2 regions of the Paenibacillus sp. alder61 genome follow, and region 1 is predicted to be linked to the other one. Evidence: predicted binding sites of a transcription regulator. Region 1 holds the regulator's gene; the other holds the start of a gene.

Evidence for each region. The regulator NrdR, encoded in region 1, represses ribonucleotide reductase genes. The targets are predictions, from matches to a motif close to AACACNATATATNGTGTT.
Region 2: LBW89_RS00420 (adenosylcobalamin-dependent ribonucleoside-diphosphate reductase) is a predicted target of NrdR. The motif match lies at 3,680-3,697, and genes of this name have one in related genera.

Annotation. Positions count from the first base shown of each region.
Region 1 covers NZ_JAIUDG010000001.1:309,116-317,021, forward strand. Annotated here, with positions in the region: gene LBW89_RS01355 (PadR family transcriptional regulator) at 1-268, opposite strand, end outside; gene pstB (phosphate ABC transporter ATP-binding protein PstB) at 431-1,189, opposite strand; gene pstA (phosphate ABC transporter permease PstA) at 1,200-2,087, opposite strand; gene pstC (phosphate ABC transporter permease subunit PstC) at 2,084-2,986, opposite strand; gene LBW89_RS01375 (phosphate ABC transporter substrate-binding protein) at 3,065-4,024, opposite strand; gene LBW89_RS01380 (hypothetical protein) at 4,195-4,380, opposite strand; gene nrdR (transcriptional regulator NrdR) at 4,417-4,887, opposite strand; gene LBW89_RS01390 (alpha/beta-type small acid-soluble spore protein) at 5,049-5,270, shown strand; gene LBW89_RS01395 (lytic transglycosylase domain-containing protein) at 5,330-5,893, opposite strand; gene coaE (dephospho-CoA kinase) at 5,890-6,486, opposite strand; gene mutM (DNA-formamidopyrimidine glycosylase) at 6,483-7,436, opposite strand; gene polA (DNA polymerase I) at 7,510-7,906, opposite strand, start outside.
Region 2 covers NZ_JAIUDG010000001.1:109,331-117,236, forward strand. Annotated here, with positions in the region: gene LBW89_RS00415 (DHA2 family efflux MFS transporter permease subunit) at 1-533, shown strand, start outside; gene LBW89_RS00420 (adenosylcobalamin-dependent ribonucleoside-diphosphate reductase) at 794-3,457, opposite strand; gene LBW89_RS00425 (DEAD/DEAH box helicase) at 3,965-5,746, shown strand; gene LBW89_RS00430 (YqhG family protein) at 5,753-6,685, shown strand; gene LBW89_RS00435 (hypothetical protein) at 6,874-7,857, shown strand; gene LBW89_RS00440 (YqzE family protein) at 7,902-7,906, opposite strand, start outside.

The sequences.
Region 1 (7,906 bases):
AATCCGACGAAAAATGATGAATGGTTTCTAAAAAAAACCGACGTCCCGTCTCCGTGATGGCATAGACATGGCGATTCGGCCTCTTTTCCTGTTCCTCCATCGTTTTACTCACCATTTCCCGTTCCTCAAACCGCTTTAGCTTCGGATACAGCGAGTTGTTGTTGATCATTCTCTGGCTGTTCAGTACAGCCAGGATATTTTTTTTGATTTCATAACCATGCTTCGGCCCTTGCATCAGCTGAGCCAAAATCAGTATGTCGATATCCATTCCCGATCCTCCGAACCGTGATAACCCGTAAAGGCGCCATATCCTCTTATTTTACTCGATCCTCCAGATCGTGCCAATCACTTGTTTAAATGACAAGAAAAAGGAAAATCCGACCGGCCCCTTGGGCCAGCCGGATTCTTCGGTTCGGTATTCGGAATGATTTTATCCAAATCTGCCGGATATATAGTCATCGGTCCGTTTATCCGACGGATTGGTGAAAATTTTGCTCGTATCATCGAATTCGACCAGTTCGCCCATGAGGAAAAAGGCCGTTTTTTCCGATACGCGCGCGGCTTGATGCATGTTGTGCGTGACGATGATAATGCAATATTCACGCTTTAGCTCGGCGATCAGTTCCTCGATTTTTGCACTGGACACCGGATCGAGTGCCGAAGCCGGCTCATCCATCAATATGATGCTTGGATTTACCGCGATCGACCGGGCGATGCACAGCCGTTGCTGCTGTCCCCCCGATAGCGAGAGGGCTGAACGGTGCAGCCGGTCTTTCGTCTCATTCCAAAGGGCCGCCTTGGTCAACGCCTCTTCCACAATTTCATCCAGCTTCTTTTTATCCCGGATGCCATGATACCTTGGCCCGAAGGCAATATTTTCGTATATGGACTTATGGAACGGATTCGGTCTTTGCCAGACCATGCCGATTTTCTGGCGCAGCAATACCACATCGGTCTTCGGATCATTGATGTTCTCATTCCCGATCCAGATCTCCCCGGTAATCTGAGCCCCGTCGATTAAATCGTTCATCCGGTTCAGACTGCGCAAAAAAGTGGACTTCCCGCAGCCGGACGGACCGATCAGCGCCGTAACTTGACGGGAAGCGAAATCGAGGGAAATTTCCTTAACCGCCTGCTTTTCCCCATAGAATACGCTCAAATCTTTGGTGGACAGTTCTATATTTTGCATGGGAGTCCTCCTATTTCGTTGCCGTAAATTTCTTGTGCAGCATGCGTCCGATCCACCGGGCCAGCAGGTTGAACAGCAAAACCGTAATAATCAGGACGGCCGAAGCGCCTGCGGCGATTTCCGGCGCATCCGGCGCAAGTCCCTCGGAATTGATCTTCCAGATGTGGACGGCCAGCGTTTCGGCCGGACGGAACGGATTAAGCGGCGACATCGGACTCAGCGGATTCCAATCGCTAAAATCGAGTCTCGGGCTGCTCATCCCCGCGGTGAACAGCAGGGCGGCGGCTTCACCGAAAACGCGGCCCGCGGCAAGGATCGTACCGGTCAGAATGATCGGCATAGCGATGGGAAGCATAATCGATTTGATCGTTTTCCATTTGGATAAGCCTAAAGCCAGGCTGGCTTCCTTTTGGGCCTGCGGAACGCTGGCCATCCCCTGTTCCGTAATCCGGACCATCAGAGGCAGGTTAAATACGGTTAAAGCCAGGGCACCCGAAAACAAGGAAAAGCCGAAGCCGAACACGTTAACGAACACAAGCAGGCCGAACAAGCCCACTACGATAGACGGGAATGAAGACAGCACTTCCACGATAAGACGGATAAAATCGGTAATCTTACCGGGCTTCGCATACTCGCTCATATAGATTCCCGCTCCGAGTCCGAGCGGAATCGTAATGATCATCGTGAGAACGAGCAGGAAGAGCGAGTTAAACAGCTGAGGTCCGATCCCTCCGCCTTCCTTGATCGTTTCCGGTGGAGACGTCAGGAAGTCGAAGCTGATATGTCCGATTCCCCGGACCAGAATAAAACCGAGCAAACCGGCCATAATCAGCAAAATGACGCCGGCGAAAAATATAATGACGGCTGTTGCGACTTTATCTGCGGTTTTTGCGTTCATCGGTTTGCTCTCCTTTCAAGACAGCGAACAATAAAGACGAAAACGAAGGTCATCAACATCAGGATAAGCGCTAGCGTCCACAATACGTTGTTTTGCGGCGAACCCATGACGGTATTCCCCATGCTCAGCGTAATGGCGCTGGTCAGCGTGGAAGCGGACTCGAACAAGGACCGCGGAATATGCGGCGCATTCCCGATGACCATCTGAACGGCGAGCGCTTCGCCGAAGGCGCGGGCCATACCCAGCACGACCCCGGTCATCAAGGACGGGAGGGTCGTCGGGATGACGATCCGCGCCAGCGTCTGCCAACGGGTCGCTCCAAGCGCATAAGAGCCTTCCTTCAGGCCCGGAGGCAGAGCCGCGAGCGCGTCGGTTGCGATCGATGTCATCGTAGGCAGAATCATGATGGATAACACGGTCGCCCCCGCGGCGATCCCCAAACCTTGCCCCGGGAAAATATCCCGGTAAAACGGAACGATGACGCTAAGACCCACAAACCCGTAAACTACGGAAGGAATCCCCGCCAGCAGCTCGATGGCCGGCTGCAAATATTTCCGCCCGATCTTCGGCATGATCTCCACCATGAACAAGGCCGCGCATATACTAAGCGGGGCGGCGATAATCGCGGCCATAATCGACGTACTGAAGGAACCTATGATAAACGGAAGCGCCCCGTAAAAAGGCGGTTCTCCCTCCGGCTTCCATTGGGTCCCTCCAAAGATTTCTCCAATGGAGATGCCATCCTTGATGAAGGAGCTAAAGCCTTTGGTGGCGACAAAATAGACTAGCGAAAAAATAGTCACAACGAGAAGCACAATACACAAGGAGGTAAAAACTTTACCAGTCCACTCTTCCATAATGTGCTGTTTTATTTTGCGATTTTCTCTGGACCGAGCCATGAGACCTCTCCTTTTTGAAAGCACAGAAAGAGGCAGAATACTCCGCCTCTTGTCTTGCCGTATGATGATGTCGATCTATTATTTCGTGATGTTACCATCCAGATCGCGCTTCACCTGCATTTTGCTGGCCGGAATGTAACCAAGCTCTACGACATCCGCGTTTTGCACTTCATCGGATACCATGTAGTCAAGGAACGCCTTTGCCACTTCATTCGGCTCGCCTTTCGTGTACATGTGCTCGTATGCCCATACCGGATAAGTGCCGTTGGCTACATTTTCTTCCGTTGCTTCTACGCCGTCATATTTCAAAGTTTTCACTTTATCGTCCAGGTAAGAAAGAGCCAGGTAACCGATCGCGCCAGGCGTTTCGCTTACAAGCTTATGAACCGTACCCGAGGAATCCTCTTGAATGGCGCCTGGAAGGTCTTCGGTTTTCGTGCCGAGCGCATATTTTTCAAACGTAGCGCGCGTACCGGAGCTGGACGGTCTGTTGACGATTTGGATCTTTTGATCCGGACCGCCTACGTCTTTCCAGTTGGTGACTTTACCGGTAAAGATTTGGACCAATTGATCTTTCGTCAGACTATCGACAGTCACTTCCGGATTTACCACAGCCGCCATACCCACGACAGCTACTTGATGGTCAACCAGTTCTTTTGCAGCCGCTGCGTCCAGTTTCTCTTCAGCGAATACATCGGAGTTGCCGATGTCCGCTTGACCGCCGGATACTTGGGTCAAACCGGTTCCGCTGCCACCGCCTTGAACTTGAATCGAAACTTTCGGATTTTTCTCCATGAATTTCTTGGAGGCTTGGTCCACCAACGGTTGAAGCGCCGAGGAGCCAACAGCCAGAATCGAACCGGAAAGCTCGGAAGTACTCGTTTCGCCGCCGCCAGCAGCGCCTGTATCTCCGGTTGCGGAATTCGTTGTTCCTGCGTTAGTTCCGCCGCCTGCATTATTCGTCTTGTTCCCTTGACCGCAAGCAGCCAAGGCGAAACTTAAAACCAAAGTCATTACCAAGATCAAGCTCTTTTTCATTGTTCAAGTTTCCCCCTCATTTGTTTGTACAACTTGATTATAAGTAGCAAACATCAAAGCCATGTATTCGTTTTGTTAACGCAGTGTAAAAAATAAACAATAAAAAAAACGCCTGCCCAGAAAAATCTCCGGACAAACGTTTATCCATGTTATATGCGCGAACTGAAGTTTTAGTCCGCCTGTTTTCGTACAATCTTTACAGCTAGGGCTCCCAGAACCGCTCCGGACAAACCGAAAAAGGAAACGGAGGCGATGACGGGATAAGACATCCATCCCAGCAAAAAAGCGAGGCCGCTGCCGAAAGTCGTGCCTCCCAGAAAGCCGCAAGCCGGTCCGATAAGCCGATTCGCCTTCATCCATTCCTCACTCCTTGTAAAGAATATACCCGATAGTCATTGGTCTTCTCCGGTCGTTTTCGATAAAAGACCCTTAAGTTCTTTCATAAACATATTGATATCCTTGAATTGTCGATAAACCGACGCGAACCGAACGTAAGCGACCTCATCGACCGGATACAGTTGTTCCATAACCAGTTCGCCGATCTGGCGACTTTCCACTTCCGCATTTGCCGATTGCCGAAGAGACCGCTCCGCTTCGGATACAATGGACTCCAATTGCTCCACGGAAACCGGTCTTTTCTCACAAGCGCGAATCAAACCGCGCAGCAGCTTCTCCCTGCTGAATTCTTCCCGACTGCCGTCCTTCTTAATCACGATCAGCGGCATTTCTTCAACCATTTCGAAGGTCGTGAAACGGCGGCTGCACTTTTCGCATTCACGTCTGCGGCGAATGGAACGGTTCTCGTTCGCCGGTCTGGAATCCAGCACTTTCGTGCCTAAATAATCACAATAGGGACACTTCAAAGAATCTCCCTCCTTTCCTACCCGACCTAACTCTATATCCGTCTAAATTGAACTATGAATCGGCTTTTTTTCTTAATTCCAATAAATAACTTTAAAAATAGGTAATGAAGCGGCCGACTCCCGAGCATAATACTGTTACCAACCACAAGGAGGTGAACATCATGGCCCAAAACAACAATTCTTCGAATGACCTGGTGGTTAGACAAGCTTCCGGAGCGCTGGAACAAATGAAATATGAAGTCGCTCAAGAGCTTGGCATCTCTTTCCCACAAGACGGATATGCTGGTAACCTGACTTCTTATGAGAACGGTTCGATCGGTGGTTTCATCACTAAACGTTTGGTGACCCTGGCCGAGCAAACGCTGGCAGGTCAATTCAGATAATAGTAACCGATCGACAGGAAGGGTGGGCAGCCTGTTAGCTGCCCATGCTTCTTTTTGCATCAGAAATTCTCATATATACTTGAATACTGTTTATAGTAATGGGAAACCCGCTGTACATAATGCCGCGTTTCGCCGAAAGGAATATCCTTCGCGCTCTCCAGCCGCCCGTCCCACCGTCCGCTGCGAAGCCAGTTCTTCACGTTGGTGGGCCCCGCATTGTATGCCGCGATAACCGCAATCATATTTCCGTCAAACTGGTCGGAGAGCGATTTCAGATACCAGGTTCCGATACGGATATTGGTCTCCGTTTCCTCTTTTACCCGATCCAGCGGGACATCCTCCAGCTTGGCCTTCTGGATGACCCATTTCGCCGTATCCGGCATGATTTGCATGATGCCGAGCGCCCCTTTTTTGGATTCCGAGCCCGGCTTATAATTCGTTTCCACTTTGATGATCGCGGCCACCATCAGCGGGTCCAGACCGTTGCTGCGAGCATGATGGCGAATTTCCTCTTTATAAGGGATAGGATAAAAAAACGACAGCCATGCCGAGTTGAAGAATAAGATCAGGATAAAGCCCAAAAGCAACAAAAGCAGCACTCTTTTTTTACGAAGCCAACTCATGCCAGTCCCTTATTCCGCCAAAAGGCGTCAACTTGACGTTTCGTCTCTTCCATGCCACGACTGTTATCGATCAACACATCCGCCCTCTCCCTTTTTACCTCGATATCCATCTGGGCTTGAAGCCTGGCCTCCGCTTGCTCCAAAGTCAGCCGATCCCGGAGCACCAAACGCTCCAATTGAATCGGCCGCGGCACGTAGACGACCATGATCTCTTCATACAACCCTTCCAGACCCGACTCAAAAAGAAGCGGAATATCCGCCACAACCAGCCTTCGCGGCTCCGCCGCTTCGATTGCCGCCATCCGTTCCTTCATCTCGGCGCGAATAGCCGGGTGCGTGATCGCTTCCAGCGTCTTGCGCTTCCTGGAATCGGAAAAAACGATCGCACCGAGCTTCTTGCGGTCAAGGCGCCCGTCCGGAAGCAGAATCTCTCTTCCGAATCTCTTCACCACCTCAGCCAACACGGGATGGCCGGGTTCCATGATCTCTCTGGCGATGACATCGGCATCAATCAATGCCGCACCGCGCCCAACCAACATTTGCGATACGGTGCTTTTTCCGGTTGCGATGCCTCCGGTTAATCCGATATTCATCCTCTCACTCCATTTCCGGTATGAGCCCGAGCCGAAGCGGAACCTTTCGCTTGCGCTGCCGCTTTAGTTCTCCCCTTCGGCTTTGCTTGAACGCTTCCCTTTCCGACGACCGATTCTTCCGTGTACGGCGGCTGGCAGTGCGGGCAAAAGTGGGTGCCGCGCCCTCCGACAACCGTCTTCTCCACGGCTTGTCCGCAGTTTACGCAAGGCTCTCCCTGCCGGCCGTAGATCCGCAGCGAATGCTGGAACATGCCCATTTCGCCCTGCCCGTTCACATAAGATTTGATCGATGAACCGCCGGCCTCTACCGCTTCCGTTAGCGTGTCCAATATCGCCTCGTACAAACGGGTCAGTTCGGCGTCGCCGAGCCGGTTGGCCGGGCGCTCCGGGTGAATGCCCGCGCGAAATAGGGCTTCATCCACATAAATATTCCCCAGCCCGACCACGTATTCCTGGTTCAGCAGAGCCGGCTTAATCTTCGTAGTCCGTCTCGAAATCGCCTTCCGGAACGCCTCTTCGGTAAAAGCTTCGTCCAACGGTTCCAAACCCAGTTTGGCCAACGGCTTGTGGCTAAATTCCTCGCCCGGCAAAAAAAGATGCATCGTCCCAAATTGGCGTACATCTTTATAACGCAATTCCGTGCCGTCCGTAAAATGAAATATGACGTGCGTATGCTTTTCCAGCGGATCGCCGCCGTCATAAAGGCCGTACCGGCCTTCCATCCTCAGATGGGAGACCAGCACCAGCCCGTCCATAATGATCCGTAAAAATTTCCCCCGGCGGCCCACATCCAGGATGCGGTGCCCCGCCAGCTCCAGCTCAAAGCGCCGGATATCGTCCGGGCGCTGGATAATCCGCGGCAGCAGCACACGGACGGATTGGATGGTTTTGCCGACAATGAGTCCGGTCAGCGTTCTTCGGACCGTCTCCACTTCCGGTAATTCCGGCATTGTCATTTCACCTCGATGTTATAGTACAGCTTCCCGGGAATGGCCGTAGCGCCGAATTCCCGTCCCAGCAAAATTACTTGGCCTCGTACCAGTTCGTACCGCTGCTGACCTCGGCCTTCAAAGGCACGGACAGGTCCAGCGCTTTCTCCATCGTTTCCGGAACCAGCTTGGTCATGATGTCGAGTTCCTCCGGCGGAACTTCAAAGACAAGTTCGTCATGCACCTGCAGCAGCATGCGGCTGCGCAGCCCGCGGCTTCGAAGCGCCTCGTCCATCAGCACCATGGCCAGCTTGATGATGTCGGCGGCGGTGCCTTGAATCGGCGTATTCATCGCCGTTCTCTCGGCGAAGGAACGCAGGTTGAAATTGGACGCGTTAATCTCCGGAAGATAACGCCTGCGTTCCAACAGCGTTTTAACATAGCCGTCCCGCTTCGCGTCGCGGACGATGTTGTCCATGTAGCGCCGAACG
Region 2 (7,906 bases), 200 kb from region 1:
CGGGTTTGCTGTTGTTACCTGGTGCGATTGTGATGGGGGTTATGTCGCCGATTACCGGGAGGATCTTTGATAAGATTGGAGCACGACCGTTGGCTGTGATTGGTTCGGTTATCTTAGTGGGTATGACGTTGTTGTTCAGTAACATAACCGCTTCAACGCCATACATCTATATGATGGTAATTTACGCCATACGAATGTTCGGAATATCTCTTATGATGATGCCGGTCATGACGGCTGGATTAAACCAACTGCCCGACCATTTGATTCCACATGGAACCGCAATGAGTAACACGTTGACGCAATTGGCCGCTTCTGTTGGAGCAGCCTTGCTGGTTACGGTTATGACGAACAATACAACGGCTGCCGTTCAGCAACAACTTCCCAATCCAATGATTCATGGGGTCTCAGCTGCCTTTACTTTCTCCACTGTTTTGGCATTCTTTGCTTTAGTATTGTCATTCTTTATTAGACCGATGAAAATCTCTCAGAAAGAAGATACAAAAGACGAAGGCAGTCCTGCCGCTGAAAGCTAAAACGGGTCGGCGCTACCATGCGCCCACCATCCCATCGACCCCCATGCACGAAATTCTCCAAACTTACAATGGGTTCCGGATGGCGGTTGTTGTATCACTAAATATGACAACACACACTGGTATCAGACCGTTAGGTTTGGAGCGTAAGAAAAAGAACCGCCCCATGAAAAAACAGGGGGCGGTTCTTTTTCAAAATCCAACCTATATTACCTTTTTCATATCTAGTCTTTCTCTTCTATATATCTATTTATCTCTAAACCTTACGAGCACTTGCTGTACCCGCAGTTGCTGCAGGTTTTGCAGCCCTCGATGTTGATCAGCGAGGCGGAGCCGCAGGACGGGCACAGGTCCCGCGAAGTGGCAACCGCGCCGGCATGAGCATGGGACGCGGAGCCGCCTTCCGCATGTGCATGCTCGGCATGCTCTTCATGATGCGCGAGCGTGGCCGCTACCGGAGCGGGATCGTGGTCCCCGTACGGCCCGTTCTGCACATGGGTTTCCAGTGCCTTGGCCACGGCGTCCGCGATCGATTCGACGCGGTTCGGGCCGAACCCGATGGCGCCGGAGCCGCCGATGCCTTTCAGGTGCTTGATCAGCAGTTCCACCTTGTGGCCGTGATCTCCATAACGCAGGAACAAGGAGCACACGCGGCCCAACGCTTCCGCCATCGCGAACACATCGGAGCCCGCTTTGCCGACGTTCAGGAAGATTTCGCTCGGAACGCCGTCCAGATCGTTGATCGTAATGTACGCCATGCCGAACGGCGTATTGATTTTGTACGTCGCCCCGTGCAGCACCTGCGGACGTTTCTTGTACTGCTTGTCGAGCAGCTCCTGTTTCGAGGTCCCTTCGGAAACGGCCAGACTTGGATTCAATCCGTTCAAAGTCTTCGCTTCCGCTTTCAAGGCCTCGCCTTCGGACCCGGATTTAACCGCAGTCGCCGCTTCTTCGGCTCCCGTTGCCTCATTCTTCGGAGCGGCGTCCTTGTCTTCTTTTTTCTCCGTTTGAAGAACCTGAACATCGCGGCTTCCGTCGCGGTAAATCGTCACGCCTTTGCAGCCGAGGTCGAACGCCAATTCATACAGCCGCTTCGTCTCTTCGACCGTGAAATCGGCCGGACAGTTGGCCGTTTTCGAAATCGAGCTGTCCACCCAGCGCTGGATGGCGGCTTGCACGCGGATATGATCTTCGGCCGACAAATCCATGGCGGTGACGAAGTAGTCCGGCAGCGGCTCGCCCGGATGGGCGTCCATCCATTCCTGCGCGATCGGCACGAATTGCTCGTCGAAGCCCAGCCGGCTTTGACGGTAGTATTTGAAGGCGAAGTACGGCTCGATCCCGGTCGACGTTCCGACCATCGTTCCCGTGCTGCCCGTCGGCGCTTGGGTAATGATCGTGACATTGCGGACGCCTTTTTCGCGGACGGCTGCCCCGACTTCCGGATACACCTCCGTCATCACCTTCATAAATCCGCTTTGCAGATATTTATCCGCTTCAAATGCCGGGAAGGAACCCTTCTCCGCCGCAATCTCGGCGGAAGCGAGGTAGGCTTCCTTGGCGATGAAGCCGTACAGTTTATCGAGGAATTCCAGTGATTCCGGGCTGCCGTAGCGGATATTCAGCTTGATCATCAGTTCGGCAAGCCCCATCGTACCGAGCCCGACGCGGCGCTCCTTCTTCTGGTTCTTCTCGTTTTCTTCAAAATGGTATGGCGTTGTATCGATGACGTTATCCAGGAAGCGAACCGAATAGCGGGTCGTCGTCGCCAGCTCGTCCCAAGCGACATCGTGGTTCGCTTCATCGTAAAACTTGGACAGGTTCATAGCCGACAGGTTGCATACGCCCCAACCCGGCAGCCCTTGCTCACCGCACGGATTCGTGCAGATGATCGGGTTAAAATACCAGCTGTTCGACATCTGGTTGTAGTATTCCATAAATACGACGCCCGGCTCGGCGGATTTCCACGCCGACTCGATGATCGTATGCCAAATGTCGCGGGCTTTCACGGTCCGGAAATGCACCACCTTGCGCCCGGCCGCTTTCCATTTCTCCAGATCGCCATCCCAGACCTCGGTGTAATCGTCATACGTTGTGTCCGGGAACACGAGCTCCCAGTCCAGGTCTTCCTTGACGGCTTTCATAAAGGCGTTGCTCACGCATACCGACAGGTTGGCGTTCGTCACTTGGCCCATCGTTTGTTTGACGGTAATAAAATCAAGCACATCGGGATGCCAGTCGTTGATCATCAGCATCAGGGCGCCGCGGCGGCTTCCCCCCTGCTCGATCAGGCCGGTTGTGTAGCTGAACAGTCCGCCCCAGGATACGGCACCGCTCGATGATCCGTTGACGCCTTTAACCACGGCGCGGCGGGGACGCAGCGAGCTGAGGTTGATGCCTACGCCGCCGCCTCTCGCCATAATCTCCGTCATTTCCGACAAGGTTTCCATGATGCCGCCGCGGCTGTCTTTCGGCGAAGGGATGACATAGCAGTTAAAGAGCGTCAGCTCGTCGCTCGCGCCCGCTCCGGCGGCGATGCGTCCTCCCGGCACCAGCTTCCAGTCGTCCAGAATATAGCGGAACTTCTCGCGCCATTCCTCTTGAAGCTCCGGCGTTTTCTCGACCGAAGCCATCGCGCCCGCAAGCCGGTCCCACATTTCTTCGGGCGTTTTCTCGATGTTCAGCGTCAGCTTCTCCACATCGGACTCCACCAGTTCGCCCTTGCGCGTCTTGACCGTAACGGTCCGGCCGTTCCGGGCCACGACTTCGCCGACTTCTTTGGTCGGAAACTTCGGATCGTCTTTGGTCAGAACCAGAACCACGTCGCCTACCTTGGCATGACTCGGGTCCGCGTCCTTCCAGGCATACCGGTCCAAAAAGATTTTTTCGCTGAGCCCTTCCAGGCGTTGCTTTTGTTCTGTTTTCAAAGAAAACACCCTCCTCTAAATATGGTCGGCGCAAGCTTCGGATCGAAGAAACCGATCGCGTTCCATGGCTCGAAGTTGCGCGTTGTCGATGATCGCAAAAAAATAGCGGCCACAGGCCTTCAAAAAGCACCGAAAATCCATTGAAAAACGCGAAATCCGGACTTTTTCTTACCAACCTATAACCGAAATGCACACGCTAGAAACGGTATATCATATGTAAAAATCACAACATATTGTGTGCGAATACCATTATACTATACAATATCTCGTTGTCACGGGATTTCAGTATGAAATTTTAGCCAAGAAAATGGGTCAAGCCCGACCGATCGCCGAATTCCTCCCCCATCCTCTTTTTTTCGAGCCGCCTCCTATGAAAATCGCCATGAAAACCGGCTGCTCAGCCGTTAAGTTATGAAGTAACCCGATTTCGTCCATACTACTCCTAACTATGAGCATTCACCTGACGCTGGCCCCGGTCAGCCGACACGCAAAGGGAGGTTTTACATCATGAATCCTCATGCCCCGGGTTCCGTCACTTCCGCAGCCCCTGCGACAACCGCCGTTCCCGGCAGCGTACCGGTCGAGTTTGACCGCAGCTGGTACGAAGACCTGGAAGCAAGACTGGACAAAGGCGGCCCATGGGACGATTGGAAGCTGTTCAACCTCGCCGGCCAGGCCGAAGAGGCTTCGCTCGTCACCAGTTTTGAAGAAATGCTCTGCCTGAAGCATCTTCAGGAGGTCACGCCGCTGCCTCACCAAACCGAGACGGCCCGCAAGGTGCTGTTCGAAATGCGCGGACGGGCGATCCTGGCGGACGAAGTCGGTTTGGGGAAAACGATCGAAGCGGGCCTCATCCTGAAGGAATATCTGATCCGCGGCCTGGTCCGGAAAGTGCTCATCCTCGTCCCGGCCTCGCTTGTTTTGCAGTGGGTGCGCGAGCTGAACCAGAAATTCGGCATCCCCGCCGTAGCGCAGAAGAAGGCGCATTCCTGGCAAAACGACGTCGTCGTCGCCTCTATGGACACGGCCAAGCGCGAACCCCACCGCGAAATTCTGCTGGGAAACGAGTACGACATCGTGATTGTGGACGAAGCGCATAAGCTGAAGAACAAGAAGACAACCAACTATCAATTCATGCTGCAGCTGCGAAAAAAATACTGCCTGCTCCTCACGGCGACTCCGGTTCAGAACGACATGAGCGAACTGTTCAACCTGATCAATCTGCTCAAACCCGGACAGCTCGGCGGACAAACCGACTTTGCCTCCAATTTCGTCTATGACAAGCGGGTCCCCAAGAACGAGGGCCAGCTCAAAAGCGAGCTCGCCAAAATTATGATCCGCAACCGGCGGGGAGACGGACAGCTTGAGTTTACCAAGCGAAACGTCAAAAATATCGACGTCCATCTCTCACCCGAAGAAATGGAATTATACGATGGCGTCACTTCCTTTGTCAAAGACCAATATCATGCAGCGGGCGGGGATCTGAACAGCATGCTTTCCCTGGTGACTTTGCAGCGGGAGGTATGCAGCAGCCGGGACGCCGTGTTCGTCACACTCGTCAATCTGTCCAAGAAGCTCGCTCCCGATTCGCCGCTGCGCGATAAAATCTGGGACCTCGTCGGCATTATCAAAAAGATCCAGGCCAACAGCAAAGCCGAAAAAGCGATGGAACTGATCCGGCAAATGGACGACAAGGTGATCGTGTTCACCGAATACCGGGCCACCCAGGAATATCTGCTCAAATATTTCCGCGACCGGAACATGAGTGCCGTTCCCTATCGGGGGGGCATGAACCGGGGCAAAAAAGACTGGATGATGGACCTGTTTCGCGGCCGGGCCCAGGTCATGATCGCGACCGAAGCCGGCGGCGAGGGGATTAATCTGCAATTCTGCCACCAGATGATCAACTTCGACCTGCCCTGGAATCCGATGCGCGTGGAGCAGCGGATCGGCCGGGTACACCGGCTCGGACAAAAAAACGACGTTCATATCTACAATCTGTCGACCAAAGGAACGATCGAGGAGCATATCCTGAATCTTTTGCACGAAAAGATCAACATGTTCGAAATGGTCATCGGCGAGCTCGATGTCATTTTGGAGCGTTTTGAGAAAAACGATTCGCTGGAAAAAAGCCTTTATAAAATTTTGCTGGAGTCCGGCAGCCAGGAGGAAATCGCCAGCAAGGTCGATTCCCTTGGCCAGTCGCTCCATTCGCTCCGCCACGAACTCGACGCCGCAGGGGACGCGGACGGCAAAAATACGGCGATTCAGCGGCTGCTGGGAGGTTAAAGAACTATGACCATGAGCAGGGAACAGATTCGCGATTTCGTGATGACTTATCTGGAGACGACGGAATGCCGGTTTCTCGAAAAATCGCCCTACCACGTTACCGTCAAACTGTCCCCCCGGGCTGACCGCGATTTGACCAACCGGCCGTACTACTGGGGGTTCATTGAACGGACAGGGACCGAACCGGAGACGATGACCTTCTCGTTTATATTCGATCCCGAACGCCACCGGGAGACGCAGGAAGAATCCGGAGGGGGTGAGACCGCCCAGGAGGATCCCCTGATGTCCCGCCACTTCGGCGCCGTCCGACCGCTGCCGATTCTCGGACCGAACCGCGTTCAGCGGGAAGAGCTGCATTTCGGCAGCCCCCGCCTCAAACAGATTTTTGCCGCGGCCAAGCAAGGCGGGCGCAGCGTTTACCTGTTCGAGGACCCCGGCCCTCTTCAGCGGGAAACGTTGGTCTCCGCCGCCTACGAGCCCTGGCTGGGGGTCCGCTTCAAGCTCGAGTTCTGCTGCGACATGAAGCGGGAGGAGCTGCATTTTATCGGGGTGTCTTTGCGGACGGGGCAGATCGCCGACCCGTTCACCGCCCGGCTGGCCGGGAAAGCCTTCGCTCCCCGCGTTCCCGAAAATATGCATGTGATGCCCAGCCACCTGACGCTGGAGCAAGGGTTAAAGGCGCTCGAGAGCCGGATCGGCGAGAGGCTGAGCCGCTGCGACAGCGCATGGGCGGACGAAGCCCGGGAGAGGTTGGGCGAGGAACTCACGCTCATCGATGCTTACTACAAAGACCTGCTGGCGGATCCCGATGAAGAGCGCAAAAAGGCCGCCGCGGAACAATACGAGGCCCGGCGGGGAGAAATCCGCTGGCAGTACGAGCCGAGAATTGTCGTTTCGGCGATCGGCAGCGGCATCTTTCATCTGCGTTCGCCGGGATAGTCAGACATTGACCTCCCTCGCTAAAATCAAGCAAAAATAGAAGCTGTGCGCGCATCCGCCGCGCGACAGATTGCAGCAACCTTTTTAAGCCGGCCCATGTACAATGGGACAAGCATCGGAGATAGAAGCAGCAGGGACGCGAAACGCGGCGTTCCGCATTTTAAAGGAATAGCGGGTGATCCGTTGGCATGCTCTCGCAAAATAATGAAAATCGTAACCGTTTCCTCCTGGTTCTGATCTGTCTTACCCTGGTTTTCACCGGAAGCAGCGGGCTGCTTCCCGGATTTCAACCGGCGGCAAACGCGGCTTCCGAGAAAAGCCGTTCCGCCCATTCCGCTCCCGCCCAGCTGCGCAAATTCGCCGAAGAGGCTTCCGCCCGGCTGGCTGGAACCGAGCCGTTTACCGCTTGGGCCGGGGCCGCGCTGGTGATCGAGCCGCTCGGGCCGGGGACCCACAGCTGGCTGGTCACATTGACCAAGGGGCCAAAGGGAGCGGTTAAGCGTCTCGGGTATATGATTATCAGCGCCACGCCGGAAGGCGAATACAAATTGATCGAATACGGGCAAGGCATGAACTCGATATACGGAAGCGGCATTCTGGAGGACGGTCTTTCCGGCCTCGGATTGTCCCAAGCGGGCTCATCGGCTGCCGCGGTCACTCCCGTCTACGGCGGGCCGGTCCTGGCGGCCTGGATGATTTCCTCCGCAGCCGGCAAATCGGAGACGGTCCGGTTTGTGGATGCCCTGACCGGAGAACTGCTGCCCGAAAGCAGGGAAAGCTGGACAAAGCAGTCGGCCGGGTACGTTCCCCCCGCCTCGGCGGTCGGAAGCGCGAAACGGGGCTGGACGCCGGAAGAAACGATCCGGCGGGCCGATCCTTTCGATCCTTACGACAATCTGCTGTGGATTACCGGGAAAGACCAGGTTCAGCTTAACGCAGGCAACCTGGAACAGGCCTTCTCCCGACAAAGCCGTTTCGTATTCGCCGCCACCGGTTCCAATCGTACTTATTCCGTTCCGCTGCCCGTTTACGGCTATCAAATCTGGAATCTTTCCCCTCCTTCTTCCGGCAGCGCATCGGTTTATGTTTTATCGGGAACCGACGATTCCCCTCGGTGGATCGCCCTGGACGCCTTGCTCGCGTCCGGCGGCTTTCTGGTGATGCCCGATTAACCCGGCTTCCTAACGATGTAAAAAAAGCAGCGGTAGAGTCCACTCTACC